Regions from separate parts of the Candidatus Thiodiazotropha sp. LNASS1 genome, predicted to be linked through region 2. Evidence: predicted binding sites of a transcription regulator. Region 2 holds the regulator's gene; the other holds the start of a gene.

Region 1 (16,060 bases), 3.5 Mb from region 2:
AACCTCAATGCGTTGGCGAAATTAATCCTGGCGCTCAGCCAAAATCCCAGCATCACCAGCAACAACACACGAGCGTTGATCAATATCAGGTACTCGATGTGGAACTCATCCCTCAGCAGGGCGATTACCAGATATCCAAGGGAGACAGCTGTGTTGAACAGCAACACGGAGAGGAGCGCCTTTCGTAGCAGACGCCAACGTAGCGAACCCGAAAACAGAATCACCACAACCAGGCCGATCAATAGATACAACGGTTGATGTATCAATGTCACCCCAACCACGGTAAGCAGATAGAGCACTATCCAACGCAAATCCCTCATACCAACCACCCCCTTGTCTTGGCATAACGCCAGACAGCCAGGGTAAGCAGCGCCTCCACCCCGCCAATTATCAGATGAGGCAGAAGGATCGCGGGCACCGCCACCTCGGGGCCGAATGGAAAAAACAGGGGGGTACCGTCATCCCGATGGGCGATGGACGGCTGAATCCCCAATACCAACGCTATCAGCAAAGCGGGTATCACCACCGCCAGAAATGTCCCTGCCGCTAGAAATGGCAGCGGATTTCGCTCACCTCGCAAACCCATGCATAGGGTCATCACTGCAGCACCGACAAGTCCGACCGCGAATGCATTCACCGGCAAGGCTGTAATCCCCCCCGCGCCGAACAGCAGCGCCTGTAGCAAGAGCACCAGGCTGTATGCCAAAAAAGCCAGCCTTACACCAAACAGCATCGCCAGCATGGCGATTCCCACCAGATGTCCCGTGCTTCCCCCAGGCAGAGGCAACATGACCATTCCAATGACATAGGCCAATGCGGTGATCACCGCCAAACGGGGTATGGTCTCTTCATTGAGCCGCTGTTTAAGACCCCGCGCCGCCCATAACCAGGCTCCGCCTGTCACCACATAGGCCGGCAGATAGAACTGTGGTGCAATGAAACCGTCGGGTATATGCATATTCAGCAGATGCAATGTGTTGAATGCATCACCGTCTCTTACGCTTCGTAAACAACATCATCACTCCAAATCCACTCAACAGGATACCAATACCCAAAATCAGTTTGGTGAAGTCGGAATAGGTATGGCCAGTATGGGAGTGTGATGCCACACCTGGAGCCAATTCGAAGACGGTATCGATACCGTGCCCGTCCTCGCTGAAGACCCTTAACCGCCACCCCCGGACATCCCCGGGAATGAACACAACCCTACCCGATGCATCGCTCTTTCCGGATTGATAGGGTGCGTTCCCACCGTCTGCAGTGAGTTCGTATTCAACATCGGCCAGGGGAGTGTCGTCGGTATGGTGAAGCCAGATAACAGCCGCCTCCTGCCGTTCTATCTTCAAACCCACCCCATGGGAGAGGCAGGAAGGCGCATAACCCAGCAGGACAAGCAGCAAGAAAGAGCGGAATTGAGTCGTGACGGCCATCGTATGAAGAATATAATAAATTTCACACACATTATGGCATATCGACTGATTTAATGCAGTTTATACGGCATAACAATCAAACCTGGCCATTCAGATAGGCTTTGCGCTGTTTTTGCGGAAACTTCTCGATCGCGTAGCGAAGCATGGTACGGGGCATACTCTGGTAGTGCTCGTGAAGAAATCTCTGCTCAACGGATAGATCACGATTTCCCACCTCCCGCAACATCCAGCCAACCGCCTTGTGTATCAAGTCATGAGTATCATCCAACAGTTGACGCGATATCCTTAAGGTATCCTCATACTGTTGTTTTTTAATGAAATGCAGGGTTGAGATAATGGCGATACGGCGCTCCCAAAGGCTTTCCGACCTGGCCAGGTTGTGCAATATGCGCCTGTCTCTATTTTCGAGGTGTACACCAACGATATGGTAGGCACTGCTGTCTACCAGATCCCAATTATTGATATATCGCGTATTGTTCAAGTAGTGTTGAAAGATTGTTTCCCTCTCTTCATCAGTACCGCTTTGATATTTCAATACCATGATTAACAGCGCACAGAGACGCTCTTCATGATATCCGGAGCGCAACAATTGAAGGAGTTGCTTGATGGGTATGTTGCGGTGCTGTCGGGCATGTTGCCGGAGTACGGGTACTCGGATACCCAGAAAGCGATCCCCCTCACCATATTCACCCTTACCGGTTTTGAAGAAGCGTTGAGAGTGTTCCGCTATTACAGGATCCGCTGAGCTGCGTAACGATTCACGCAAGTGTTTGGCGTTCATGGCTCACCCATGCATTGGTTCATTGGCAATCAGCGACATTGTAAGGAACATATCAAGCGTATGATTCATGATCGAACGGCCGATTTTATGAAAACAATTGTTAATCAGCTATAGGGTACAATCAATACACATAGAGGTTATGGTAGGCTTTTTTATAATCATTATTATCGGGAGCAACACATATGGATTTACTGAAAAAAAATGTCGGTATAATCGACCGTGTCGTCCGCATCATTATTGGTATCTTGCTGATCGGAAATATCTTCTATGGATTGCAAAGCCCAGTCGGCTGGATTGGGCTTATTCTGCTGCTGACCGGTCTATTCGCCACCTGCCCGCTCTATTCCGCACTCAGCCTCGATACACGTTCCACCAGCGAAAAGGTCGGTTTGAAATAGTCTTGGAGGCCACCAGACCGCCTGCTCAACAAGTCAGCAAGCGGTCAAGCTGATTGGCAAATGCCTGCCTGTCAGCCTGGCTGAGTGCTGCCGGTCCACCTGTTTGAATGCCACTGCCACGCAATGTATCCATGAAGTCACGCATATTCAGACGCTGGCGGATATTCTCCTCGGTATAGAGATCCCCGCGCGGACTTAATGCCAGACACCCTTTCGGTATCACTTCGGCCGCCAAGGGGATATCTGCCGTTACCACCAGATGGCCGGGCTGCGCCCGTTGTACAATGTAGTTATCGGCAATATCGAAACCGGCCCCCACCTGGACCGTGCGGATATAGCGGGAACCCGGCACCTGCAATGGCTGATTGGCAACCAGAATCAACGCTATCCTTACCCGCTCAGCAGCACGGTAAAGAATCTCCTTGATCACCTTCGGGCAGGCATCGGCATCGACCCAAATCTGTTCAATCTTCATTTTTTACGCCATTTAACCCGGTTAATTTAAATAAGCTATTGTAATCACTAGGTGAAACATTATACTGCTCCGCCCGGCCTTGCCTATGGCCATATCGCTTCGCCCCACCAGGAATCCCCCAATGTCAGACACCGACGCCCTCCACTCCAGTTTCCGTGATTTAAAGCTGCCCAAGCCTTTATTGAAGGCACTTGACGAGGTCGGCTACGAAACACCGTCGCCAATTCAGGCTCAGACCATCCCCTATATGCTGGAAGGCCGGGATCTGTTGGGACACGCACCGACGGGAACCGGCAAGACAGCTGCTTTCGCCCTGCCCCTGCTATCCAGACTCGACACCAAACAACACATCGTCCAGGTATTGGTCCTTACACCTACCCGGGAGTTGGCGATTCAGGTAGCCGAGGCCTTTCAACGTTATGCGGCCCATATCAAGGGATTTCATGTACTGCCGGTGTACGGCGGCCAGGACTATTCTGGTCAAATCAGGCAGTTGAAAAGAGGGGTGCACGTGGTTGTCGGCACTCCGGGACGGGTGATGGATCACATGCGCAGAGGGACGCTTAAACTGGACTCATTGCAAGCTCTGGTGCTGGATGAAGCGGATGAGATGTTGCGCATGGGCTTTATCGATGACGTGGAGTGGATTCTGCAACAGATCCCGGAAGTGCATCAGACAGCCCTTTTCTCGGCAACCATGCCGAAAGAGATCCAACACATTGCCCGTCACCACCTCAACAATCCCTGCGAGATCGCGATCAAGACGCGAACCGCGACTGCAGATACCATTCGACAACGCTATTGGCAGGTCAGCGGCCTGCACAAACTCGATGCGCTAACACGCATCCTGGAGGTGGAGACCTTCGACGCCATCATCATATTTGTACGCACCAAGACCGCCACCAGTGAACTGGCTGAGCGCCTGGAAGCCAGGGGTTATGCCGCCGCAGCATTGAATGGAGACATGGTGCAGAAGCAGCGGGAACAGATGGTCGAGCGCCTGAAGCGTGGCTCTCTCGATATCCTGGTCGCTACAGACGTGGCCGCTCGCGGCCTCGATGTTGAGCGGATCAGCCATGTCATAAATTACGACATTCCCCATGACACCGAGGCCTATATCCATCGCATCGGGCGAACCGGGCGCGCCGGACGTATCGGTGACGCCATTCTTTTTGTTGCCCCGCGCGAACGTCGCATGCTCAAAGCCATAGAGAGGGCAACCAGACAAAAAATCGCATCCCTCGAGCTGCCGACCACCGAAATGGTGAACAACAAGCGTATCGCCAATTTTAAACAGCGCATCAGCGATACCATTGCAGCAGGAGAACTGGAATTCATGCAAAGCCTGCTGGAGCAGTTTCAGCAGGAGCACGATGTACCTGCACTGGAGATTGCCGCCGCACTGGCCAAGCTGTCGATGGGTGATCAGTCTTTATTGCTGAAACCGGAAAGGGAGAGGCCAGCCCGGCGAGATACAGAGTCGAAGTCACAACGTGGGAAAAATGAGAAACGTCAGCGCAAACCACAGACCCGTCCCGCAAATGGGATGGAGCGATTTCGCATCGATGTAGGGCATCAACACCAGGTCAAACCCAGCAATATCGTTGGCGCAATCGCAAATGAAGCGGGGCTTGATGCTCAGTATATCGGGCATATCGATATCCATGATGATTTCAGCCTCGTCGATCTGCCGGTCGGGATACCGAAAGATATTTATCAGGATCTGAAAAGGGCTTGGGTCTGTGGCCAACGCTTGAACATCAGCAGATTGGAGCAGCCGAAAATGGGTAAAAAAGGCCTCCGCAAGGCGAAAAAACGAAACAAATCTGATCGGTGACGATTTTTCTGGTATAGTGCACCGCTTCGGGGGCGTTTGACCGGTTAGCGCCCACTAGGATAATCCGCTCGTCGAAATACCTTGAGCCGTTCGCCTCTCCCTCATCAGGGACAGCGCTTCCCGCTTATTGACAGCTATCTTTTCCAGCCCGGACCGGCTCCCGCCAGCATTGCTGTCGCAGGGAGGGCAAGACTGGAGTAACAAATAGATTCAGATTCACAACCCGACACAGGACTTCCGGTGCGGGGCCATAGGGTTGAGCAAGCAACTCCCCTTTTGGAAATCCAACAAATTAATCAAGTAACCGCTTCATGCTCCCTGTTGAAATGGAGCTACAGCAGGTTACGGAGTACTATCCCATGTCATTTGAAAATCTCGGCCTGTCGGCCGAACTTCTGCGCGCCATTCACGATCAGGGTTACACCCAACCCACACCGATTCAGCGCAAGGCAATCCCCGTCATTCTCACAGGCAGGGATGTCATGGCCGGCGCCCAGACCGGTACAGGCAAGACTGCAGGCTTCACCTTACCCCTGCTGCAGCGGCTGGCAAAAAAACCTTCACATAACGGTCAACGACCTGTTCGGGCCTTGGTATTGACGCCAACCCGGGAACTGGCAGCCCAGGTTGGCGACAGCGTCCAGACCTATGGCCGCCACACATCCTTACGTTCTGCGGTTATCTTCGGCGGCGTCAAGATCAACCCTCAGATCGATGAACTGCGCCGTGGTGTTGATATCCTGATCGCCACGCCGGGCAGGCTATTGGACCATGCCGGTCAGCAGACAGTGGATCTTTCCCAAATTGAAATATTGGTGCTGGATGAAGCCGATCGCATGTTGGACATGGGGTTCATCCATGACATCCGCAAAGTATTGGCATTGCTGCCCGACAACAACAAACGTCAGAATCTCCTCTTTTCCGCCACATTTTCCAGTGATATCAAAAAACTCGCTGACCGCTTGCTGGATCATCCCGAATTGATAGAGGTCGCGCGTAGAAACACCACCGCCGAAAGGATCAAACAGGTGGTCCATCCGGTGGATAAACGGCGCAAGCGAGAGATGTTGAGCCATATGATCGGATCGCAAAACTGGCGACAAGTGTTGGTATTCACACGCACCAAACATGGCGCTAACCGTCTGGCACAACAACTGGAGAAGGACGGTCTTAGCGCATCGGCGATTCACGGCAATAAAAGTCAGGGTGCGCGCACCCGGGCACTGGCCGGTTTCAAAAACGGTGAGATACGTGTGCTGGTAGCCACCGATATCGCCGCACGTGGCTTGGATATCGACCAGCTGCCTCATGTTGTAAACTACGAGTTACCCAATGTCCCCGAGGACTATGTCCACCGTATCGGGCGTACCGGGAGGGCCGGAAATGAAGGGGAAGCCATATCTCTCGTATGCCTGGATGAACACAAGCTGTTAAAGGATATTGAGCGACTTTTGAAACAAAAGATTCCGGAAATAGTTGTTGAAGGCTACGAACCGGATCCCAACATCAAAGCCGAGCCCATTCAGAAGCGAGGAAATGGTAATGATCGTATACAAAACAGAAAACCGAACGGCAACAAAAACCGTGTAAATACAACCAAGAAGCGATCTGTCAATAAAACCCGACAATCAGATACCCGAATTGACGCAGAAAAACAGTCCCCGACAAAAGCCACACACAAACACAAGCGCAGCAAGCAGAATGAAAGCCAATCATCGACACATCGACATTCACGGGTAAAACGAAGCAAGGAGGTAGCCGCATTACTGGGTGGTTGATATGCCAGGGTCGGTTAGATACGTTTTTTCAAATTGCTCCAGGGGTATGGGTCTACTGAAATAATAGCCCTGAAAAACAGTACATCCATACTCTAAAAGCATGTTGCGTATCTCCTGTGTTTCAACGCCTTCCGCAACAACCTCCAGATGTAACTGTTTGGCCAGATTGAGAATAGTCTCCACCAATGCGGCATCATTCGGATCGGTGAGTATATCCCGGACGAAGGAGCGGTCAATCTTAATCTCACTGATCGGCAGGCTTTTCAAATAAGCCAATGATGAATAGCCGGTTCCGAAATCGTCAATGGAGAATCTGACACCGAAATCCTTTAATTCCTTCATTTTTTCGACGGTCTCGTCGATGTTGCCGATAAGCATACTTTCCGTCAGTTCAAGTGTCAGGTTGTCCGGGTCATTGCCGCTATCCTTCACGGCCGTTCTGATCGCATCGACAAAATTCTTTTTTCGAAACTGCATGGCGCTGACATTAATCGATATGCGTGGAACCCTGTGTTCAGGGTACTGCCGCATCCATTTCAGCTGTGCCAAAAGTGATTCACGCAATACAAATTCACTGATCGGTTCTATCAGGCCACTCTCTTCAGCCAATGGAATGAATTCGTCCGGTAACACTAAAGTATTGTCACGCATGCACCAACGCACCAGACTTTCGGCGCCAACCATTTGTCCGTCTAGGTCAATCTGCGGTTGGAAGTGGACCAGAAATTCCCTCTTATCGACTGCCTGATGCAACTGCTCCAATAACCTTAATCGAGCTTCAACTTTCTGTTGCATTTCAGGTGAGAAAAACTTGATCGTATTGCGGCCGGCCTCTTTTGCCTGATACATGGCTGTATCCGCTTTTCTCAGTACATCGTCAGCCGACTCATTGTCTGTGGGGAAGATTGTGATACCAATACTGGCACTGGTTCTTATATCATGCTTTTCTATATCATAGGGAATGGCAATCGCCTGCAATAGTTTACCGGCGATAACCTGTGCGTTGTTGATGGCAGTCTCTAAATCCTCATTGGTTTCAGATAACAGGACAACAAATTCGTCACCCCCCAAACGTGCCACGGTATCTTCGCTTCGCACCGATTCCTGCATACGAACAGCCAGCTGCTGCAGCAAGCTATCGCCGACCGTATGTCCGAGCGTATCGTTAATATGTTTGAAGTGGTCCAGATCGATAAAGATCACAATGCCCAGTTTATTATGCCGCAAACAGCGTGAAACGGTTTGAGATAAACGATCCACAAGTGTTCGTCGATTGGGCAGACTGGTGAGAATATCATTGGTAGCCTGAAATTTTATCAACTCCTCATCAGCGTGTTGTTTGGTTACATCCTCAGCCATCAGCATGTAGCCATTCAAAATCTTGGATTCATCCCAGATAGGCGAGATTCTGGCATCAATATATTGTTTACTGCCATCAATTATACGTTGCAAAGAGAAACGAAACTCACCCTCTTCCCTGGCTGATTGCAACGCTTTGAACATCTGCTGATCGGCCACACTGCCCACTCCGCCGTGAAAGAAGTGAATGTCTTTACCTTCCAGCTCGTCAGGTTTCATACCGAATATCTGAGCGGCAGTTTGATTGAAATAGGTAATATTCAGATCATTGTCAGTCGCAATAAAGCCAATTTTAATCGATGCACTTAATATGCTATTGAGATAAGTGGTTTTTTCGCGCAATCCCCGTTCAGCACGTCGCCACTCGGTTATATCATGCCATACACAAAACAGTGCACTTTTGCCTTCGAAAGGTATTCGTGTCAATGAGACCTCTAAGAGGAGCGGTTTACTGTCTTTTTTTAGATGCTGCCATTCGAATCGATGATACCCATTCAAATAGGCCTGCTCCATCATGTCGTCGGCTTTACTCACAGATAGCTGCCCGTCCGGCTGCTTTTCGGGGGACAAACTGGATGGATGTACCTGTTGTATTTCATCTGCACTGCCATATCCCAACGTCCGAATTGCCGCATCATTGGCCAGAACGAACTTGTCGCTTTGAATCACTAGCATTGGGTCTTCGGAAAGCTCAAACAATAAACGGTATTTCTCTTCGCTTTCTCGAAGCATTCGCCCTTGATGAAGAAGCTGGGTAGACTGTAATCGCAGTTTTCGATTCTTACGCGAGGTTACCAGGCTATAAAAAATCAGTGTTGCAACTAATGCAATTGCAAGAAAGATAAGAATCGACAATATCGCATTACGATTATCCTGATAAAAACTGATGCTGGGGTGGAGGATCTTGGCCTTGCTGTGAATGTAGTCTGGTAAATCCAGCTTTAAGGACTCCAGAACCCTGTGATCAATTACATATTCATTCGGACTGTCGGTAACAGGCAATATTGAACTGATGGGTTGGCCGTCAAGATAATCGCGCATCAGAGCGGCGGCAGTCGATCCTTGTGCATGGCCACTGGTGACATAGCCACCCAGCACACCATCTAAGAGATAAGCATCTTCCATGCTGATAACGACATCCGCGTTGGATGATGTTATACGTGAAATTGTCTGGTGGAGATTGAGTATCTCGCCTTGACTATTCTGTAATGCACCTAAAGTAGTGAGTAGGACTACCGGCCTTTCAATCTGAGTCAAGCGACTCAAAATAATGTCCAGTCGATTATCCGCCAGATAGGTAATCTTCATCCGCGGTCGCGTCGCCATCTCCTGATGTATTTCACGTTCGATGGCCTGGTAGGTATTTGAATCGTCGCCAAGCACCACGATATGGCTTACATCGCCAAATAGAGCATCTAGTAAATCCAGATTGGGCCCAATCTCTTTTTTTTCAAAAACGCCGGTGACTCTGCTTTTGTCAAGCTTGGATTGGATCGAATAATCGTTGACTCCGGAGAAGAATAACGGTGTGTCAGGAAACAGTGCGGAGAGCTCATCTATACCAAAACTCAAACCGTTGTCATCTGTGACATACAGTACATCTGGATTGAAATCATGGTATTTCCGCTTCAGGTAATCGGCAAATCGATCTGCATAATCCTCATCATAGAGAATGCGTTTTGTGTCCAGATATTCTGTTTTTATCGTGGGTTGTAGGGTTAATCCCTGTTTTAGCCTTTCGACAAAACCTTCATGTTGCCCCTTGGTCCAGGGATATTCTTGGCTGTAGGCGTGTACAATCAGTACTCTTACGGTATCTGAGGCAGGGGCCTGTGAGACAGGCATCAACAGTGCCGCAATAATAAATACGAAAATACTTAACTTATTGATATATATAGAAAACACACAGATTCTTGCACGGTCCGCAAAATTATCGATTTAGCCAATCAATCTTCCCACATCTATATTCAATTAACTATTCTTATCGTTCCCGTCTTGGCTCAATCATCGACTTTCTATCAAAGCAGCTTCCTTAGTTACAAGCGAGTAACCCTAAAATAACCTTTTATTACAATATGTTACATATCATCACCACCCATTCGCCACAAATACATCCAGGGACCTTTCAATCGGTGGCAGCTACTCGGCGAATAAATTTTGTTGTTTGCATTTCTTTACCGGGAGAAGTATCGTGGGTGGTCTGCATGATCTTTGACCTGCCTATAACGCCTCAAATTCGCTGTCTCACTACAGATGCAACCGAATCGAGCAACATAGCGCCTGCCAAGATCCGTGGGGATGGTCCGTTTATTGTGGCGGGCATATTTGCAATTCATTGAGGTAATTTACTGATGTCAGAAAGACAGATCGGAACCGTTAAATGGTTCGACAGCGGAAAGGGTTATGGTTTTATCGAACGTGAAAACGGCAAGGATCTTTTCGTCCATTTTCGCGCTATTGCCGGTGAAGGACACCGTTCTCTGGAGGATGGTCAAAAAGTGGAATTTACCGAGGTCGAGGGTAAGAAGGGTCCGCAGGCTGATAACGTAGTTCCCCTGTAACTCTTAATTCTTCCCCGTTGCCACTCACCTTGGCATCCTGTCATATCTGCGAACCAACGGGCGATATCCGTACAGGGATGCACGGATTGGTCTTTCATCACACTTACTCAGGAATAGGTCAATGATTACCCTATCGGTTCGTGGTCTTCCCAGATCGACCACAGAAGAGAGTTTGACAGCACTCTTTACAGAATATGGCGTAGTGCGTTCTCTTAAAATAGCCAAGGACCTCTTCAGCGGTGACTGTAGAGGTTTCGCCACCATCGATATGGAGGGTCACGAAGCCCGGGCCGCAATCGCTGCACTTGATGGTAGCGATCTAGGCGGCAGTACAATTCGCGTGGGCCCGGACAGACCTAAAAAAGGAAAGAACAAAAAACGCCGCTGAGCACATCGGCTTGCGAGTCAATGCTGCATGTAACGCTGATTTGATTGCCGGGATAAAGGTGGCAGCAGACCCTAAAAGTAACCGTCGGTCAGGGTTTTCATAAAATTGACCAGATCAGCACGATCCTGATCGGACAATCCAAGACCGACAAAAGTGCCGGCATTCATTTCAGCCGCGATGTTGTCGTCATTAACTTCCGGCGTGATAAACAGGTTTGCAACCTGAATATCATAGTGCAGCACCGTCTCTTCCAGCGTGGCGTAGACACCATTGTGCATATAGGGTGCCGTCAACTCCACATTGCGCAAGGTGGGAACCTTGAATTTACCCCGTTCTCCTGCCCTGTCTGACTCAGCAATCGCACTGCTGGCTCCGAGGCCGATATCGATAAAAGAGCTGTCAGCCAGATAGGCGGGGTTATTCAGGTTAATCGGTGTTCCGATATTGTAGTAGCGAAAGTTTGTAAACAGGGATGTTTCAGGTGTGTCACCGACTGTATGACAGTTTGCGCATTTAGTCACCTCGGCATCCATGAACAGATCAAACCCACGCTGTTCCGACGCAGTCATGGTGTAGTTGCCCATCAGGTAAGCGTCAAACTTCGAACTGAATCTGTTGACCTCTGAAGAAGCTTCAAATGCTGCGATCGCGGTTGCAATGTTGTGATAGGCCATCGTTGTATCATTAAACGCATCCGCACCGAATACAGCGATGAAGTCCGAAGAGTAGTCAGAGTTTTGTACCTTTGCGACAACCTCGGCCTCGGACGTGTTATTCATTTCGACCGGGTTGAGGAAGGGCCCCTTGGCCTGTTCAACCAGGTCAACGGCACGCCCATCGAGAAACTGCCCACCCTGGTAATTGGAGTTTGTCTCCGGTGTCTGATCCTGATCCGCAACTTCCCCAAAGGATGGAGCGAAAGAGGCGTAGGCAGCGGTGGGCGCATTTCGATCACCAAATTCTCCGCCTACGGATCCCTCAGAAACCGGAGCTGTAACGCTGACACGAGGATCGGCGAAGCCGTTGTCCGGGTCGTGACAAGAGCCACATGCCTGGTTGCTGCCACTGGATAGATTGGTATCAAAAAACAGCTTCTTTCCCAACTCAGCCATGGATATAGTCGATGTATTGGTGTTATCACTGTTCCCGCCACCGCCACCACCGCCGCCACATGAAACGGTTAAGCATCCAATCAATACAGCAATGCCGACTCTATAAAATCCCATGGCTCTTCTACTCCAATAATTGCATAAATACCAAATAGCTTGGCAAAGAATCGGATATTCCAGGGAGGTTTGAACTTGACGTCGATCAAAAAACAGGGAACTAGGCCTGAGCGACGGACTAGAATGGGGAGTGCATCACATCAAATTATGAGTATAGGAATTTAAGGATGCCTCATCCATTCAGGACTCAGCCTGTATGAGACTTGAATAAGCATCTAACGGCTATTTCAAGAACTCCACGCGCAGATTGACACGGCGATTCTCGGCACGACCATTGGGATTTGAATTATCTGCAACAGGATGAGCATCCGCATAGCTGACCGAACGCAGATGTTTCGGCGCAAAACCCTGGTCCAACAGAAAACGGGTAACTGCATTGGCGCGAGCAGCTGCCAGTTCCCAATTCGACTGAAACCTGCCACCCAAAATCGGCCTGTCATCGGTATGCCCTTCCACGGCAATATCCGCCTCGCCAATCTCCTGCAGTGTCACAGCGAGCTTTTTCAATACGGGCAGGGCCTCGGCAAGCAGTTCCGCCTTGCCTGAATCGAAAAGAATCACATCGGCGATCTCCAGGGAGATCCCCTTGTCCCGTTGTACAACCTTAACCTCATCCTGGAAACGATCCTCTATCGCCGCAACCAGACGGGTTTCGGCATCAATGGTCTGTGCGGAATCAGCGTCAGTTTGAATCGATGGTTGCGGTTGTTGTACTTCAATAGTCGGCTCGTCGCTGGGAACGGCCTCATAGCTCGCCGCCATCCGGCTGTCTTCATTGGTTGTCTGGAGATGCTGTACTGCCATCTGTCCCAATAACACTACCAACATGGCCAGGATGACGCTCAGCACATCCACATAGGTCAGTAGCCATCCGCCATCGTTCTCTTCAATCTCCCAGGCATACCAGGTAGTGCCATCCAGTATTTCTTCCCTGGCTGCTTTATCGAGCATCTGGTTCTTTCCACTGTTGATGGTCATCGGTAGTCATGCCCTCAGGCCGCATGCTGGTTGGGATTTGCGATCAACTGCAACTCATGAGCCGCCTGCCGCATGTCCTGCCTGGCATTTACCTCATCCATCATTTCCCTGATCAGTTCAGCATGTTGCCGGTCGCACAACATCATGACTGCCTGGAGATGTGCGACGCGACGTGTAATCAACTGTCTGCCGCGTTGCTCGAGTTTGCTGGCTAAGGGTTTGAACACCAGATTGGCCAAAACCAGGCCATACACTGTGGTCAGCATGGCGAAACCCATGGCCGCACCGATAGAGGCCAGATTTCCGGACCCCAACCCGAATAACATCTGCACCAAACCAAGCAATGTTCCAAGCATGCCAAATGCCGGTGCATAGCCTCCCATGGCTCGCAACATCTCGGCAGGGCGGCGCAAGTGGTCCCGGTCTTCTGCAATCTGGCGCTGCAGCGTAAGCGTTACCTGGTCACGGGGAAAACCGTCCAAGATCAGTTGTGTCCCCCGGCGCAGCAGCGGTTCTGAGATCTGTTGAGTGACCGCTTCAGCCGGCCGAATTTCGCCGCGGCGGAAGTAATTTGCCGCTTGCAGAAAACGTCTGAACCCCTCTTCTTCGTCTTCCGTGTTGGCTGAGGGACGACGAAAATCGGCAATCAGCTCCCAAAGCGTCAATACGGAATTGAAGGAGTGGCTCATGATGGCTGTCAGTAGAGTACCGCCTACAACCAGGAAAAGACCTGAAATAATCGCGATCAGCCCGGAACCCGGGGCTAACAGCTGTATACTCACAGAACCCAGTACGGAGAGTGATAGCAACCCAATCCAAAGCTGAATAACCAATGCTGTTCTCCTGTTGAATATGCCCTTACCCAGTCCAACAGCAAATTGCAGGCCAAGTTTAACTTCGGAGCATTGTTGCCTTGTGAATCAGATCTCGTCATCGGCGTTCGAAACGCGATAGATTATCTGCCAGCTATTCCTGCTGACAGTTTCCAGTCTCATTGGATCTACCGATGAATTTCAGAACTATTGCTATCTCGCTCTCTTTTTTCCTGTTTCTCTCAAAGGTCAGCGACGCATCTGAGATCAATATGAATCCGGGAAAGTGGCAGTGGACAGCGGTACTGAATATGCCCGGCATGCCGATACAGCTGCCACCCACTTCCTATACAACCTGCATCACCAGGGCCGATTTCGTACCTAAGGAGAGTCAATTGGGAAAGGCTTGTGAAAATATCGAGCTCACCACAGAGGGGGATAAGGTGTCGTGGAATATTAGCTGCACCAAAGCGGCAGGTGTAACCAGAAGCCATGGAAGTATCACCTACCATGGTGATAGCGCCGAAGGTGTAATCAATATAGATGTGGAAGGTGTGCAAGTGAGTTCAAAGACCATTGGAAAGCGCTTAGGACCCTGTGATTAGAGTCATAAAGGTGAACTACACCAGACTCTGAAGCTTATATCTAAAAAAACCACTTTAATTATGGTAAATTCCTCCCACTCACCTGCCGCCTGCCAGGCTGCAGGTCACTTGGACACAGGTTCTAACATACCATGCATCTGTTATTTAGAATGTTTATAACACATTGAATAGCAAAAACATTATTTTACCGCGACTGGTTCGTCAGGTATTTGAATCCGGCCGATTTCTACACCCATTTATACTTATGTTTGGGCTGCTCGCTATCGAGCCTTTAGCAGCAGGCACCCCCGTCCCGATCGAAGAGTTACTCAAGCGGAGTTACCTGGACGATTACCATAGCAATGTTGTTTTCGGCTATCGCATCATCACTGAAACCGAACGCTTTGGCGCCCGTTATTCCGGCAACCAATTACGTTGCAGTAACTGCCACCTCAACGCCGGACGGAAACCGGATGCCATTCCCCTCAATGTTGCCGGTATGTACCCGAAATGGCGCAGTAAGAACGGGCGTCGGAATGGTATAGGACTGCGTATCCGTGAGTGTTTCGTCTATAGCCTGGATGGCATCATGCCTCCGGAGGACTCGCCGGAGATATTGGCTGTGGCGGCCTACATCTCCCATATCTCCTATGGTGAAATGATAGGCGAGGCACCACCGGGACGCGGGGTACCCACCCTGCCCGACACAGGCTATGACCCGAATCCAGCCAATGGCAAGGCCATCTATGACAGTAAGTGCGCCCTATGCCACGGCAGTGACGGCCATGGCATTCCAGGTATACCGCCGTTGTGGGGAATGGATGCATACAATAAAGGTGCCGGCATGGCCAATACCAAAAAGGCGGCCGGATTCATCTGGGCGAACATGCCCCTCGGACAGGAGCGTTCCCTGACCCATCAGGATGCCCTGGATGTATCGGCCTACATCAATATGCAGATCCGGCCGGGCGATCCCCGGCGAAGTAAAATGTTGAAACTCTTTGAATCCATCTCCGGACTGGTGGAGTAGATTGAGCTGCCGGAATAGACACGAGGTTAAACCATGGAATTTTGGGCCTGCTGACACTCGGCCAATGATAGTGATATGAGATATCTGCGACTGTTGTCGGAGTTAATTCCATGGAGGCCATCTCAAGCAGGAGAGCTGAAGCTAACGACAGAGGCGTTTGCCGCTGTTGTCGCAGCCATATTGGTGATACCCCAGGGCATCACCTTCGCCTATCTGGCAGGACTACCGCCTGAATATGGCATCTATACGTCGATTTTCGTAACCCTCTTCGCCAGTCTTTTCGGCACCAGTTCGATGTTGGGTGGACCAAACACCGCGGTTGCCGTATTGATCGGCATAACGGTAGCGCCTTTCGCAGGGCGTGGCAGCCCGCTCTATATCGACTATGTGATACTGCTCAGCCTGATGGTTGGACTGATTCAA
Region 2 (16,060 bases):
ATCAGGATTTTCTGAGGATGAGCCCTGCGCGGAACCGGGTGGTCATGGGCAGCGGAGATGATTGTACAGGCATCGATCTGCAAGCCGACAGCCATCACCTGCCTCTAGCCAGTGACAGTGTAGATGGGATGGTATTGCCCCATACCCTCGATTTTACGGCCGATCCCCATCAGGTGTTGCGTGAGGTTGAACGGGTATTGATCCCCGAGGGCAAGGTATTGCTCTGTGGTTTCAATCCCTGGAGTCAGTGGGGATTGTGGCGTCTGCTGCGTCTCAGGTCTGCCACGATCCCCTGGTGTGGTCACTTCTTCAGCGGAAAGCGGATCCAGGATTGGTTCTCATTGCTCGGCTTTGAATTGGAAGAGGTGGTTTATCTTCACTTCCGTCCCCCGGTCTCCAACTCACCCATCATGCAGAGACTGGCCTTTATGGAACGATTGGGTAAAAGGATCTATCCACTGTTTGGTGGTGTCTATGTCATACTCGCGGTCAAGCGGGAGATCACGATGACTCCGCTACGGTCGAAATGGCGGGTGAAAAAGCGGGTCTTGCCGACTGCCGCAGAACCGACGATGAGAAAAATTGAATGACTCAAGTTGTAGAACTATATAGCGATGGCGCCTGTCGTGGGAATCCCGGTCCCGGTGGTTGGGGGGTGGTCTTACGCTACGGTCGACATGAAAAACAGCTTTTCGGTGGCGAACATGAGACCACCAACAACCGTATGGAACTGATGGCGGTTATCCGTGGCCTGCAGAGCCTGACGAAAAGGAGTCGGGTGAAAGTGACCACGGATTCCCAATACGTGAAAAACGGAATCACCCAGTGGATTTACAATTGGAAACGGAATGGCTGGAGAACGGCAGCGAAAAGACCGGTCAAGAATGCCGACCTGTGGCAAATGTTGGATACAGAGGTCAACAATCATCAGGTGGAGTGGGCCTGGGTCAAAGGTCACTCCGGCCATACCGAGAATGAACTGGCGGATGAATTGGCTAACCGCGGTATCGAGGAGTTAGGGCTGGTCGACAGGTCCTAGGGCCTGTCGACACTAATCCGGTCGGCTCTGTTGCGTCTGAAAAAGCGCCAATCAAGGCGCGAGGAGAGAAGTTTGGTGTTTCCAAATGAACAACGAGCAACGCCGAGTGGCGCTTTTTCAGGCGTAACCCGCAGGGCTGGGGCTATTTTTCCGCCCAGCGGCGTTATCATTCGCTCATGTAGAATAACTACACATCACTCATTCTGCCTTGCTGGGCAAAAAAATAGTCCCAGCAGAGCCGATCGGATTAGTGTCAACAGGCCCTAGTGAACTGATGCGACAGATCGTACTGGATACGGAAACCACAGGATTGGAACCGGAGCATGGACACAGAATCATCGAAATCGGCTGTGTGGAGATGGTTGATCGTCGATTGACCGGTAATAATTTCCACCAATATCTGCAACCTGAACGGGAGATCGATGCCGCTGCCGTAGAGGTGCATGGCATCACCAACGAATTTCTTGAAGACAAACCGAAATTCGGGGATGTTGCTCAGGATTTCATCGACTACGTGAGAGGAGCGGAGCTGATCATTCATAACGCTCCATTCGATGTCGGTTTTCTCGACCATGAATTTCACCTCATGGAGAGTGCTGCGCGAATCGATAGTTTGTGCGCGGTTACTGACACCCTGGTGATGGCGAAAAAGATGCACCCGGGTCAAAGAAACAGCCTCGATGCGCTCTGTAAGCGATACGATATCGATAATTCACACAGGGAATTGCATGGAGCGCTTCTGGATGCCGAGATTCTGGCTGATGTCTACCTGATGATGACCGGGGGGCAGGCTTCGCTGATTTTGGACGGAGTAGCCAACGATGAGTTTGGTGATAATTCTGTCGATAGCATTCAACGTCTGCCTTCGAACAGGCCAAAACTGAAGGTGGTTCACGCTGACCAGCAGGAACTCGCGGCCCATGAGCAGCAACTGAAAGCCATGGGTGAGGCCTGTATCTGGTTAAAGAAACACTAGGGCCTGCAAACACTCATCCAATGGGCGCATCAGGCGCAATCCGAAGGGCTCGCTCGAGCTTTTACTCCGCCCTGCGGCGTTATCATTCGCCCATTTTCCTTGCCGGATGAAAATAAAGTCCTGGCAGGGCCTATTGTGCTTACAGGCCCTAGACTCGCGACTGACTCGATTTTGTCCTGTCCGTACCCTGAACGATTTCGTAAAGCCGGGGAATATCCAGCAATTGAACGTGCTTTCTCTCGACATGCAGCAGCTGCTCGTCCTGGAAGCGGGTGAACAAGCGGCTGACAGTCTCTACCGCGAGCCCCAGGTAGTTACCGATTTCGTGACGCGACATGCTGAGAAAGAAATCACTGGCTGAGAATCCGCGCTGTTTGAAACGTTCGGAAAAGCTGAGTAGAAAGGTGGCGAGCCGTTCCTCGGCGCTCTTTTTGCCCAGTAGAGTGAGCATCTCCGTCTCCTGGCCGATCTCGCGACTGAGCAGGCGATACATCTGGTGTTGCAGGCTGGGCATGATGGAACTTAAAGATTCCAGTTGAGAGAAGGGGATCTCACAGACCGCAGTGGTTTCGAGCGCGATTGCGGAGCAGTTATGATTGTTGTCCTGGATGGCATCCAATCCTATCAGTTCCCCGGGGAGGTGGAATCCCAAGACCTGTTCACCACCATCTTCATTGGGTGAATAGGTTTTGACTGAGCCACTGGTGATGACCCGGAGGCTGTGGAACTTGTCGCCACCACGGTAGAGATGATCGCCTCGGTGATAGGGACGTCCACGCTTGATAATGGAGTCGAGACGTTCAATGTCTTCTGGGGTCAGTCCCATTGGTAGGCATAGGGTCGAAAGACTGCAGTTTTTGCAGGCGACCTTGATATTTTCAAATGAGACAACTTTTCTGCTAGTCAAGGAACCGCTCCAGCTAAGGGTGCATTCTTGTCAGATGCTTCTTCTCACTTCTATTTTTCCAGAAGTTCTTGATCCGGATCAAGTAATTTTAAACATTTAATTATCTTAGATCATATTGCATAAAAAAAGCCGGCCATTAGGCCGACTTTTTTATGCGCTATAAGCTGGCCGCTTACTTAGCGGGTGCAGCAGGTGCCGCAGGCGCAGCAGGCGCAGCAGGCGGATAGCCGTATGGTGCGCCGTAAGGTGCGCCATAGCCGCCGTAAGGTGCACCGTAGCCGTAAGGTGCGCCGTAGCCGTATGGGCCGTAGCCATAGTAATCACGGTAGTAGTTGTTGCCGCGACCATAACCGGAACCACGGCCGCTGCCACTCATGCCAAAGCTGAAATCGCCGGAGCCATCGCCCCAGCCGTCGCCCCAGCCATCGTTATTCCAGCCACGGTTACCCCAGCCTGGACCACCACCCCACCATGCAGATGCGGTTGTGGAGACAGCTACGAGAGCAGCGACGCTCATGACCTTAGCAAATTTCATCATGCTTTCTTCCTCTTTAAAGATTGATTTTTATTACTGCTTTTTCTATTGAAAAACAATTAGTTGGTCGTTACGTGTTGTGGGTGTATAGAGGCTGATCCCGAGCCTGTTTTAATGTGGTTGGGTCTCGCCGAGTAACTGCCAACTGGTCTCTGTGGTTGTAATTTGCGGAAATCGCCAATCGATTATAGACCCTGGGGAGATAGAATTAAATGATATTCTTGAGCAGTCGCATGAGAGATATCCCATTAGTCCCACATTTATACGATTGAGAGAGGCGGTCTGATCTGTTACTGTTCCCTTCCGTCCGTTCCCCTTATCCAGCACGTTAACTAGAAGTTTCATGACTAGATTTATATTCATCACGGGCGGTGTTGTCTCCTCCCTGGGCAAAGGAATCGCATCCGCATCTCTGGCTGCACTGCTTGAGGCCCGCGGGCTCGATATCACGATGATCAAGCTCGATCCCTATATCAATGTTGATCCGGGAACCATGAGTCCATTCCAGCACGGTGAGGTCTTCGTTACCGATGATGGGGCGGAGACAGACCTTGATCTGGGACACTATGAGCGCTTCATTCGCAGCACCATGGGGCGAAACAATAATTTCACGACCGGCCAGATCTATGACAGTGTGATTCGTAAGGAGCGCAAGGGCGAGTATCTGGGCGGTACAGTACAGGTAATCCCACATATCACCAATCAGATCAAAGAGAGCGTGTTATTGGGTGCCGACGACAATGATATCTGTCTGGTGGAGATCGGCGGAACGGTGGGTGACATCGAGTCGCTGCCCTTTCTGGAAGCGATCCGCCAGATGGGGGTCGAGTTGGGACCGCAGCGGGTGATGTTCATGCACCTGACGCTGGTGCCCTATATCAAGGCCTCTGGTGAAATAAAGACCAAGCCGACACAACATTCGGTGAAAGAGCTGCGCTCCATCGGTATTCAACCCGACATTCTGGTATGCCGTTCCGAGCAGCCGTTGCCTGAAAACGAGCGCAAAAAGATCGCGCTCTTCACCAACGTACCCGAAAAAGCGGTCATTTCGGCGGTAGATGCTGACTCGATCTACCGCATTCCCGTGCTGTTGCACGCCCAGGAGATGGACGAACTGGTCAACCAGCGATTCAACCTGGATCTGCCGCCAGCGGACCTCGCTGAATGGGAGGCGTTTCTGGAAGGCCTCGACAGCCTGGCTGAAGAGGTCAAGATCGCCATGGTAGGAAAATATGTTCATCTTACAGAGGCTTATAAATCGCTCTCTGAAGCCTTGGTACATGCAGGCGTCCATACCGGAAATCGGGTTGTCATACACTATGTGGATTCAGAGCAGATCGAGCGGAGCGGAACCGAGAGTCTGGAGGGAATGGATGCCATCCTGGTACCTGGAGGCTTCGGTAACCGCGGGGTTGAGGGCAAAGTCACCGCAGTCCAGTATGCCCGCGAAAACAGAATCCCCTATCTGGGAATCTGTCTCGGTATGCAGGTGGCGGTGATTGAGTTCGCACGTCATGTCGCCGGATTGGAGGGAGCGCACAGCACCGAGTTCAAGCGCGACACGCCACATCCGGTTATCGGCCTGATCACTGAGTGGCTGAATGCGGACGGCAAGGTTGAGACACGCAACGAAGAGTCTGATCTGGGTGGAACCATGCGCCTGGGTGGACAGCAGTGTCAACTTGAGCCCAACAGTAAAACCCATCATCTCTATGGCCAGGAGGTCATTACCGAGAGGCATCGCCACCGCTATGAGTTCAATAACAGCTATCTGGACAATATTGTCACGGCAGGAATGAAGGTGTCGGGCCGCTCTGTCGATGGGCGACTGGTTGAGATAGTCGAGATCCCTGAACATCCGTGGTTCGTGGCCTGCCAATTCCATCCGGAATTCACCTCCACACCGCGCTATGGCCATCCGCTGTTTTCCGGATTCATCGAAGCAGCGAGAAAGCACCGGGATGGCACGGCATGAAACTCTGTGGCTTTGAGGTTGGGTTGGACCGGCCGCTCTTCCTGATTGCAGGTCCTTGTGTCATAGAGAGTGAACAATTGGCGCTGGATACCGCCGGGGAACTGAATATGCTGACCCAGGATCTCGGTATCCCGTTCATCTACAAATCCTCCTTCGATAAGGCGAACCGTTCATCTGCCGAGAGTTTTCGCGGACCGGGTTTGGAGCGGGGATTGGAGATTCTGCAGCGGGTCAAATCGTCGATCGGTGTCCCGGTATTGACCGATGTGCACGAAGATACCCCATTGCAAGAGGTTGCGTCTGTTGTGGATGTTCTGCAGACCCCGGCGTTTCTCTGTCGTCAGACCAACTTTATCGGAGATGTGGCCCGGCAGGGTTTGCCGGTGAATATCAAAAAGGGACAATTCCTCGCGCCCTGGGATATGACGCATGTGGTCGAGAAGGCGACGGCCTCGGGTAACGACCGGATCATGGTATGTGAGCGGGGTGTCTCCTTCGGCTACAATAACCTGGTTTCGGATATGCGCTCCCTGGCGGTGATGCGTGAGACTGGATGTCCTGTGGTCTATGATGCCACCCATTCGGTTCAGTTGCCGGGAGGCCAGGGTGCCAGTTCAGGAGGCCAGCGTGAATTTGTGCCGGTACTGGCGCGGTCAGCGGTTGCTGCAGGTGTCTCTGGTCTGTTCATGGAAACCCATCCACAACCCGATAAGGCGCTGAGCGACGGGCCGAATGCATGGCCACTGCCTAAAATGAGGGAACTGCTCGAGACGCTGATGGAGATCGATCACCTGGTAAAGGGGAAGGGTTTTGCTGAAACCTCCCTGTGACGCTGTTACAGACACCTTGCCGTAACACGATCCGATTAACTGATATCACCCAATTTAATTACTGAAAGTACACAGAATACGGAGACAATATGTCTGAAATTGTTGATGTTCGTGGTCGAGAGGTCCTCGATTCACGGGGAAATCCGACCATCGAGGCCGACGTGATCACTGCGGACGGCGCCATTGGCCGTGCGTTGGTGCCATCGGGCGCCTCTACCGGCTCCCGTGAAGCCCTCGAACTGCGTGATGGCGACAAGGGGCGCTATTTGGGCAAAGGTGTTTTGCAGGCGGTATCCCATATCAACGGGGCCATCAAAGAGGCGCTGATGGGAATGGAAGTAACCGATCAGACAGCCATCGACCAGTGCATGCTCGATCTGGATGGAACAGAGAATAAATCCAAACTGGGCGCGAACGCGTTACTCGGAGTTTCCCTGGCGGCAGCACATGGCGCAGCCCAGGAGCGAGCCCTGCCGCTGTATTGCTCACTGGCGTCCGGCCCCTACAGATTGCCTGTGCCGATGATGAATATCATCAATGGCGGCGCCCATGCGGATAACAGTGTCGATCTGCAGGAGTTTATGATACTGCCGGTGGGTGCCGGCTCGATTCGTGAAGCGGTACGTTATGGCGCAGAGGTCTTTCATGCCCTGCAGAGCGTATTGAAAAAACGTGGCCTGGCTACCGCGGTAGGTGACGAGGGGGGCTTCGCTCCCAATCTGCCCTCAAATGAAGCAGCGATCGAGGTTATCCTGGAGGCCATTGGCAATGCCGGATTCAGCGCCGGTAAGGATATCTATCTCGGCCTGGATGTGGCCAGTTCCGAGTTCTATGAAAATGGTGTCTACAACCTGGCATCGGAGGGTCGCAAGTTTTCCGCGGCCGAGTTTGCCGACTATCTATCCGCCTGGGTCGATCAGTACCCGATCATCACGATAGAGGACGGTATGGATGAGGGCGACTGGGAAGGCTGGAAACTGTTGACCGAGAAGCTGGGTCGACGGGTACAGCTGGTGGGTGACGATCTGTTTGTCACCAATACCAAGATCCTGCAGCGGGGTATCGATGAAAAAATCGCCAACTCGATTCTTATCAAGGTCAACCAGATTGGCACCTTGACCGAAACCCTGGCAGCAATTGATATGGCGACAGCCGCAGGTTACAGCGCGGTGGTGTCACACCGCTCGGGTGAGACCGAGGATACGACTATTGCCGACCTGGTCGTGGCGACAGGCACCGGACAAATCAAGACCGGCTCGCTTTCCCGTTCGGATCGCGTGGCCAAGTACAATCAACTGATGCGTATCGAGGATCAGCTCGGTGAGGATGCGGTCTATGCAGGTAAGGATGCGTTTCCTGTCACTATCGACTGATCAGTATTGACAAGGCCCAGCCCATGCGAGTCGTGGTTGCCATACTGGTCGGACTACTGCTTTTTCTGCAATACCGCCTGTGGGTGGGCGAGGGGAGCCTGGCTGAAGTCAATAACCTGAAACAGGAGATCAGCCAGCTGCAGAAGGAGCTGGTCGGGTTACGTGAACGAAACCGTGCCCTGCAGGCGGAAGTGGAGGATCTGCGCAGTGGACAGACCGCCATTGAAGAACGCGCCCGCAGTGAACTGGGCATGATCAAAGAGGGAGAGACCTTCTACCAGGTGATAACTCCCAACGAAGAGAAAGGGGATGAGTAGCAAGGTCCGCTGTTGGGTGGTAGTGCCGGCGGCGGGCGTAGGGCAACGCATGGGGGCTCAAATACCGAAGCAGTACCTGAGCATAGCTGGGCGGCGGGTCATTGACCATACCCTGGAGAGGTTCTTGCGCCACCCCCAAATAGCAGGGATATACCTGGCGCTTTCTGCCCATGACGGGCTATGGGAGGAATGCGAGTTTGCCGATGATGCGAGAATTTGCAGGGTCGAAGGTGGAGAGCAGCGCTGCCACTCAGTACTGAATGCCTTACGGGCGTTGAAGTATCAGGCTGCTGTTGAGGATTGGGTATTGGTGCATGATGCGGCTCGTCCCTGCCTCTCTCGCAAAGATCTCGATCATTTAATCGACACCTTGATCAACCATCCTGTTGGCGGTCTGCTCGGGGTGCCGGTCCATGATACCCTGAAATCGGTCAATGCCGAGGGCAATGTTGAGGGAACAGTATCCCGGGAAGGGCTTTGGCATGCCCTGACACCACAGATGTTTCGAATCGGTATCCTCTACCAAGCGCTGGAAAGCGCCGTCCATAAAGGCGCATTGGTGACCGATGACGCTAGCGCTGTCGAACTGGCGGGTTTTCAGCCTAAGATGGTTGAGGGCGATGCGGGCAATATCAAGATCACTCGCCCGGAAGACCTGCAGCTGGCCGCCGATTATCTTTCCCGTTCTGACTGATTTGATGACAAAGATGATTTAGCCGCGAATGAACGCCAATCACCGCAAATGATCGCGAAAAGGGTGATTAGGCTTGATTAGTGTTAACAGACCCTAGGACGAATTATGCCGAATGAATAATCAGTGCCATGGTATTAGTGTCACTGCCTTACTTTTTTATTTGCGTTTATTTGCGGTGATTGGCGTTTATTCGCGGCCTGCTTCTTCTCTATCAGATCGCCAGCAGTTCCCGCAGCTCCCTTATCTGGTCTTTCGCATTGTCTATGATGCCGATAGAGTGCCTCGGGGTTAGCTTGCCGAGTGCCAGCTTATGAAATGCGGGTACCAGGTCCAGGCGGGGAAGGGTGTGTATCCTGGAAGTGCCGACATAGGCATGCAACTGGGCAACAACGACCAAATCAACGTAGTCGGGTTCATGACTGATATCCTCCATCCAATCCTCCGCATGCAGGGCAGCCTGTACGAAGTAGTCTGGAAACTCCCATTTGCGTAGCACCATTGCTCCTACTTCAGCCTTCAGGTGATCGATGATCATATCGAGCTGTTTGGGGTTTTCCTCTAATTCGGGTCTTCGAGTGGCTGCACCGAGGATGGCGAGTGCGCCGATATCGTGCAACAGGCCGCATAACAGGGCCTGATCATTTTCCAGACCGGGAGTGACTTGAGCCAGTTCGTGGCAGATGGGCGCCACGTAGCTGAGGTGTTTCCAGAGATCTACCATGCGCTTTTTCAAGGGTTTTGAGCGGCTGCTGAAAAGCTTACCCAGGGCGAAGCTGATCACCAGATTGTGTGTGACGGAGCGTCCCAGGCGGGTTACGGCATCGGGAAGATTGTCGATCGGTTGCTTGCCTCGGTATGCGGCGCTGTTAACCACATTGATAATCCGTGCGGCAACCGTGGGATCGGCCTGTACCACGCGGGCGATCTCTTCACTGTCGGTATTGGAGTCATTGATAACTTTGGCGATACGCATAGTGATATCGGGCATGCTGGGCAGCTCAAGCGTACCGTTCTTGATTGCTTCATAGAACTCCCAGTAGAGGGTATCTTCCGGGCCTTGCGCATCTTTCAATTCTATGGTCTGGTTGGTACGGGCATTGGCCACCGGCGGAAGACGCTTGATTGCGTCATGCAGCTCCCTGGGTATACACAGCATGTCCACTGCGCTAACGCAGGTAATGTGATCCTTATTGGGTGACTTTTCCGCCAGTGGTGAGAGGCTGCATGGCTGATCGGCCTGGCAGGTCAGCCGTTTTCCATCCTCTGAAACCACCTCGACCTGACCCTCCAACAGGTAATAGATCTGCTCTGTCCGTTCTCCCACGGTTGCAATTCCGACCCCGGCGTTTTGGTGCTCTACATGGGTTTCGCTCAAAACATAATCCAGAACCCGCTTGGGCAGATTTCTGAGGAGAGGCACTCTCTTGATACGGTTGCTTGTGACTGAGGTTACTCTTTGAATCATGTACTTGTCGCTCTGTGGAGGGTTCCTTTGATTGTACGGGCGGTATTTAATCTGAGCTTTACGTACAATGTCAGAACATATTATCGACACTACACTATGACACTTTAAGGTGGGGTGACACGCATGCGTATAGGACAGGGTTATGATGCCCATCGATTTGAACCCGGTTCGCGCCTTGTGCTCGGGGGTATTGAAGTGCCCCATGATCATGGCTTGAAGGCCCACTCGGACGGGGATGTTCTGATTCATGCCCTGTGTGATGCCCTGCTGGGCGCGGCCGGTCTTGGCGATATCGGCAGACACTTTCCCGATGACGATCCGTCCTATGCCGGGATCGATAGCCGGATACTGTTGCGACGGGTGATGGAACAACTCCACAGCAAGGGTTTACAGGTCTCCAATGCGGATATGACTATTGTCGCTCAACAGCCAAAACTGGCTCCCTATTTGGGTGCCATGCGCGACTGCTTGGCCGGGGATCTGCAGCTTGAGGGGCAACGCATCAATATCAAGGCGACCACCACCGAAGGCATGGGCTTTACCGGGCGTGGTGAAGGCATTGCCGCCCTGGCTACTGTGTTGTTGGAGGAGCGTAGGCTTGTCGACTGATCCTCCTTGGCAACCCCTTGAAAAGATGCCGTGCGCAAGCGGCCCTACCCTTGGAAGTGGGGTGATACGCGCTACCCCTGACGATTTTCAGGTAGACGAGATACTGGGCTTCGAACCCGACGGTGAGGGTGAGCATCTGCTGTTGCATATCAAAAAGCGGCAGACCAATACTCACTGGCTGGCCGGGCAATTGGCCAGGCTGGCTGGCATCCCCGGTAATGACGTCAGTTATGCGGGCATGAAAGACCGGCATGCGGTGACGACCCAGTGGTTCTCCCTGCGCATGGCGGGTCGCCCCGAGCCGGATTGGGGACAGCTGGAGAGTGATCTAGTAGAGATTCTGCAGGTGCATCGGCATCGCCGCAAGCTGCGCCGGGGAGCCCTGCGGGGAAATCGTTTTCAAATCCGCATTCGGGATCTCAGCGTCGACAGGGAGGAACTGGTACGGCGTCTGACCCTGCTGCGGGAGCTAGGCATGCCTAACTACTTCGGTGAACAACGTTTTGGCCATGATTACCAGAATCTTGCCCTGGCTGAGCAACTCTTTTCTCGAACAAAGCCGCACATGAAGAGGCAGATGCGAGGATTGGTGATCTCAGCGGTGCGATCTCAACTCTTCAATCAGGTTCTGGCTGAACGTATTGAGCAAGGGAGCTGGAACATGCCGCTGCGGGGTGATTACTTCAAGCTTGATGGTAGTCGAGCAGGGTTTGCCGATGAGCCGGAACAGAGCGCCGATCTTTCACGACGTTGTCAATTGCAGGATATTCATCCAAGCGGGCCTATGTGGGGACGTGGCCGTCCTTTGGTCAGCAGTCTGGCCGCTGAACTTGAATCAAAGGTACTATTGGACTTCGAGGCATGGCGTCATGGTCTCGAATATGTAGGCCTGGAACAGGAACGAAGACCATTGCGGATACGTTTGCATGATCTCGCATGGTATTTCAGCGGAGATGGGTGCCTGGAATTGAGTTTTTTTCTGCCTGCAGGCAGCTTCGCTACCGTATTGTTGCGTGAACTGGTCGACTACTGATCGGATTGGTTGCTGACCGTTTTGGGTGAATCGAAACGACTTGTTTTTCTTCGCATTTTATCCACTCATTGAATACCCTGAAGAATAGGGGTGGTAAAAGGCCTCTGTCGGGATAGGATTGCTATTGAGAGTCAGAATCTTCAGAATCAGTGACAGCCATATACCCGACTCTGTTGCACATGGGTGAGGATGCAGGAATATGAGATTCACCAATAGTGTTCGCCCTCAATATCTTTACCACAAGGCGCACCAATGAAGGGCTCGTTACGCCAATTCTGTTGCGCCGTTCAACGGAATTGTCATATCTCGGATGCGCGTCATGGCGCCGACTATGGTCTCTGTACCTACCTGCTGAAAATGCGCGAATACTACCGCTGGGAGAATGGACTCGACTACGGAGCATCGTTGACCAACGAATCGGTAGGCGAGTGGCTGACACGGCGGGAGCAGCTTTGGGATTCCCTCAGTGATGACGATTTCACCCCCCTGCCGTTTGCAGGCCGGTTATTCGATCCCTTTGATGTGGATCGGATCAATGAACTGCTCGATCCCTTTGGCCTGGTCTATAGCGCGGGCTACGGTTCCAGCAACAAACCCCTCTTTTTCCTTGGCCATCTGGAACGCAGGGAAGAGCCCGGTGGTGCCTCTGTATGGGTTGCCGGGCGTGAACTGGCACGTGATCTGATGGCCCCTGCTGCAATGTGTCAAGGCGATCGAATCTTCATCCGTCAAGAGTCGTTCCGGCGCCTGCTATGGGAGAAGCTGGAAAACTGGCGTTGGCACCGTCCGGATAATGCCATGGGCCGGGCATTTGCCTATTACGATTTTGAGGATGATCTTGAGCATGCCCTCGATCAGATGGTGGAACAGGAGTTGGATGTGGTTCTACTGCATGAGCAGGGTGAGTATCATGCGGGGAAACTGCTGGGCGAGGAATGGAATCAGCTACTGACGGCGCTTGGGCATTCACCGGCTGAATTGATGGTGCGTGCGGTACGCGATCATTGGGCAGACTGTCAGGTTACACTGCCTCGCCTCATCGAGCGGGAAGATCGCGCCTCGGTCCATTTTTTTGTCGGTGGGCTTAGCGGTATGCGTAAAACCCTCTTTCCCAGCCTCATCACCGCCTACGAGAGATGGCATGCAGAGGGTGATTGGCGGCCCCTGAAAGTGTCCATCCAGGAGGGCAGGGAACACTGGTCGGCATTGGCTGGGGAAGTGCTGAAGATCCACCGAGAGCAGCCAAATCAGGCCCGGGTCGATATCAAGTCTTTGCTGGAGGGTAACAAGCTGTAATTGACCAGCAGCCTGTTTATGGCGTCTGGCTGTTGAAGCTTGTCTCTTCCGGAACACCGGTGTTGTCGATGACCACCTGTTTGACATTTGGCATTCGGGACAGGATATAGCCGCCCATCATCAAGGCGAGTTGTTCATTATCGTTTTCCAGGGCGGTTAGCAATTTGCCGGCGACCAGTTGGCAGCGTTGAGTTGGATTAGGGTTTTTTACCCATCTTTGGCCAATTTGCCAACCCCTGTCCATGTCTTTATCCATGTTGTCGAAGGACGTGCGCATGGTTTCAAGATAACCATCGGGGATCTTCAGGTCCATTGACCAGTCATCAATAATTAGATTAAGTTGCATGACCCTGTAAAAATAAAAACTACTTGGTGATTCCGTTGAGAAGCTTCTGCCTCGATCAGGGCTTCAGCAGCTATGATCAGGCTCCAGAGAGGTAAAATCAAGCATATGGATGATCGGGAATTACTCGCATTGGTCGAGCTTGGAGGATATCCCAACTTGGTGCCTCTCTATCAACGCTATGGCTATCGAGTGGAGATGGTCAATTCGGTTCGCAAGGCGCAGGCATGGCTGAAGCGGCACAGACCCAGCGTTGTTGTGGCGGAGTTTTATGCCGATCCTCAATTTCGCGATCGACTCAGTAATCTTGAATCTCTGCTCGCCACGCTTCAGCGTTATCAGGCGAATGCGAATGCGAATGCGAAGGTGATTGTGTTGTTAGATAAAAAACACCTGGATAATTTAGAGAAAGTGAAACAACGCTATCCTGTGCATGCTGTTTTAACCTTCCCCCTCAACGAGCCAGGCATGCAGGCCGTGTTGGAGAATCTGTAAGGAGAAGCGGATGCTGGTGCAAATCGATGATCTTTTACAGCAGGCGCAGTTGGACAAGATCGATCAAATATTGTCGCAGGCGGAATTCGTCGATGGCAAGTTGACTGCAGGCAAAGCGGCACAGCGGGTGAAAAACAACCAGGAGTTGAAGGGTGAGCCAAGGCAGATGGAGCTGCTGATACGAATACTCACCAGTGCCATGGCGAATAATGTGACCTTTCGTTCTGCGGTCCTGCCATACCGCATGGCAGATCCTATTTTCGCCCGCTACCAACCGGGCATGACCTATGGCGACCATGTGGATGACCCGTTGATGGGGCTCAGCGGACAACGCTTTCGCAGCGACGTCTCAATGACAATCTTCCTGCGTGAACCCGAGACCTATGAGGGTGGGGAGTTGGTGGTGCGCACCACATTTGGAGACAAACGGGTAAAGTTACCTGCGGGCAGTGCGGTGATCTATCCCTCATCGAGTCTGCACCATGTCGCTGAGGTGACCAAGGGAGAACGCCTGGTGGCACTGGCTTGGATTCAAAGTTACGTGCGGGATCCGGCGAAACGTGAGCTGTTGTATGAACTGGATCAAGCCAGGGAGCATCTGTTGGCAACGGTGCCGGACACAGAGAGCACCGGTTTAGTGGACAAGTCCTACACAAATCTGTTGCGGATGTGGGGGGATGTATAGTTGCTGCCAGACTGTGGTGTTCACTCTCGAAGTCATGTTTCCAAACACCCCCTCAGTTGCTCCAGGCCTCTGCGAATCTGTGTCTTGACAGTACCTATCGGCGTATTGGTCCGGCTGGCAAGTTCACTGTGTGTGAGGCCTCTGAAATAGGCCAGACTGATCATCTGTCGCTGGTTTTCATTCAGTTGATCCAAACAGGCCATAAGTTGGGTTTTCTCTTTGCTATGTGAACAAAATTGCAACGGCAGAGGCTGTGTGTCTATCTGTTCTATGAAGCTATAGCCATCAGACTCCATCACCTCCCGCTGACGTCGCCGTAGATGATCAAGCGCCTGGTTACGAGCAATAGTCGTCATCCATGTCATCGGTGCCGCCAGATGGGTCCGATAGCTTTCCGCTTTATTCCAGATCTTGATATAAGCATCCTGCAGGCACTCTTGGGCAGTCGCCTCTCTGTTCAGTATATGCAGCACAACACCGTACAGTTTTGCCGACGTGAGTTGATATAGACGGGCGAACGCACTCCGGTCATTCAATGCACAAGCAGCCAGGAGTTCTTTTAGTTCTTGATTTCTCTGGTTATTATATTTTGGTTGTTCTTCGTTTACGCTTGACATGACCCACTCCTAGGGAATGTTCTGAATGGTTGTATTGAGCGTAAAGCGTAGATGTCTAGCTATCGTCACAGATATATAACAATTTATGAATGCACAGTCAGAACGGAGAGGGTGGCGGTTGCCTGTAATCCCAACCGAAAGATCTGTCTCAATAATAGATACTGATCACCCTTGAGATACGATCTGTCCCCGCACCATATCGAGTGATACAGATAACTCTGTATTGTTTAGAAGGCCTGTCTTCATGGAAATCGAGTGGAGGTGACGATCTCGAACTGTGGGTTTATCCAAACATCGAAGTGCATGGAATGATAATCGTTAACCGGGTGCATCTGCAGTGAGTTTGGTTGTTATATGCGGGTGGGCAGGTAAAGCTCAGATTCATGCTGCATCGTATGGTTGAGGATGAGCAACTATAAGCGGACCCAATGGCGGATATGGGGAGGTCTATCGGAATGACACGACCGTACCCTGCAGAATCAACTCAGGGTACGGCTGCCTTGTTTGGAAAGTAACGACGTCAGTCGTTTCGCATCATATTCAATCAGTAACCACCCTTGCGCTTGGTCTCGGGCAGACCGGCGATTTTGCTTGCCTGTTTCGCCGGTCCCTTGGGGAAGTGAATGTAGAGGGATTTTGCATCCACTTTGCCCTCGTCGGTCCACACACCCTTGAAGTGTTTGACCATATTGCGCTCGTTGGGCTGGTTGCCATTGTTATTGAAATATTCGTCGCGCAGAAAGTTGATGATTTCCCAAGCCTTTTCGCTCAGATTGATGCCTTCGCTGTCAGCGATGGCCTTGGCCACATCCTCGCTCCATTCAGTGTGATCGACCAGGTAGCCGTTGGCGTCGGCCTCAATAGTTTTACC

The links. Region 2 encodes FNR, which switches genes on or off when oxygen is low (the NO sensors DNR and NnrR bind a similar motif). Its sites were predicted from a motif close to TTGATNTANATCAA; they were not measured.
Region 1: AB8516_RS01995 (cytochrome-c peroxidase) is a predicted target of FNR. The motif match lies at 12,309-12,322, and genes of this name have one in related genera.

What each region holds. Positions count from the first base shown of each region.
Region 1 is NZ_OZ156465.1:473,226-489,285, reverse strand. Features, by position in the region: gene AB8516_RS02050 (hypothetical protein) at 1-320, opposite strand, end outside; gene AB8516_RS02045 (energy-coupling factor ABC transporter permease) at 317-958, opposite strand; gene AB8516_RS02040 (hypothetical protein) at 987-1,430, opposite strand; gene AB8516_RS02035 (DNA alkylation repair protein) at 1,507-2,211, opposite strand; gene AB8516_RS02030 (YgaP-like transmembrane domain) at 2,394-2,609, shown strand; gene AB8516_RS02025 (YaiI/YqxD family protein) at 2,635-3,084, opposite strand; gene AB8516_RS02020 (DEAD/DEAH box helicase) at 3,206-4,921, shown strand; gene AB8516_RS02015 (DEAD/DEAH box helicase) at 5,281-6,699, shown strand; gene AB8516_RS02010 (EAL domain-containing protein) at 6,685-9,903, opposite strand; gene AB8516_RS02005 (cold-shock protein) at 10,410-10,619, shown strand; gene AB8516_RS02000 (RNA recognition motif domain-containing protein) at 10,741-11,007, shown strand; gene AB8516_RS01995 (cytochrome-c peroxidase) at 11,079-12,233, opposite strand; gene AB8516_RS01990 (flagellar motor protein MotB) at 12,456-13,184, opposite strand; gene AB8516_RS01985 (motility protein A) at 13,226-14,044, opposite strand; gene AB8516_RS01980 (DUF3617 family protein) at 14,218-14,628, shown strand; gene AB8516_RS01975 (c-type cytochrome) at 14,873-15,637, shown strand; gene AB8516_RS01970 (SulP family inorganic anion transporter) at 15,713-16,060, shown strand, end outside.
Region 2 is NZ_OZ156465.1:3,926,639-3,942,698, forward strand. Features, by position in the region: gene AB8516_RS17480 (methyltransferase domain-containing protein) at 1-590, shown strand, start outside; gene rnhA (ribonuclease HI) at 587-1,039, shown strand; gene dnaQ (DNA polymerase III subunit epsilon) at 1,314-2,015, shown strand; gene fnr (fumarate/nitrate reduction transcriptional regulator Fnr) at 2,164-2,922, opposite strand; gene AB8516_RS17500 (sulfur globule family protein) at 3,095-3,460, opposite strand; gene AB8516_RS17505 (CTP synthase) at 3,801-5,432, shown strand; gene kdsA (3-deoxy-8-phosphooctulonate synthase) at 5,429-6,262, shown strand; gene eno (phosphopyruvate hydratase) at 6,352-7,635, shown strand; gene ftsB (cell division protein FtsB) at 7,659-7,952, shown strand; gene ispD (2-C-methyl-D-erythritol 4-phosphate cytidylyltransferase) at 7,945-8,646, shown strand; gene AB8516_RS17530 (HDOD domain-containing protein) at 8,858-10,111, opposite strand; gene ispF (2-C-methyl-D-erythritol 2,4-cyclodiphosphate synthase) at 10,235-10,720, shown strand; gene truD (tRNA pseudouridine(13) synthase TruD) at 10,710-11,753, shown strand; gene AB8516_RS17545 (Sfum_1244 family protein) at 12,006-13,049, shown strand; gene AB8516_RS17550 (hypothetical protein) at 13,066-13,362, opposite strand; gene AB8516_RS17555 (hypothetical protein) at 13,468-13,887, shown strand; gene AB8516_RS17560 (Fe2+-dependent dioxygenase) at 13,898-14,572, shown strand; gene AB8516_RS17565 (sigma-70 family RNA polymerase sigma factor) at 14,605-15,189, opposite strand; gene AB8516_RS17570 (TusE/DsrC/DsvC family sulfur relay protein) at 15,734-16,060, opposite strand, start outside.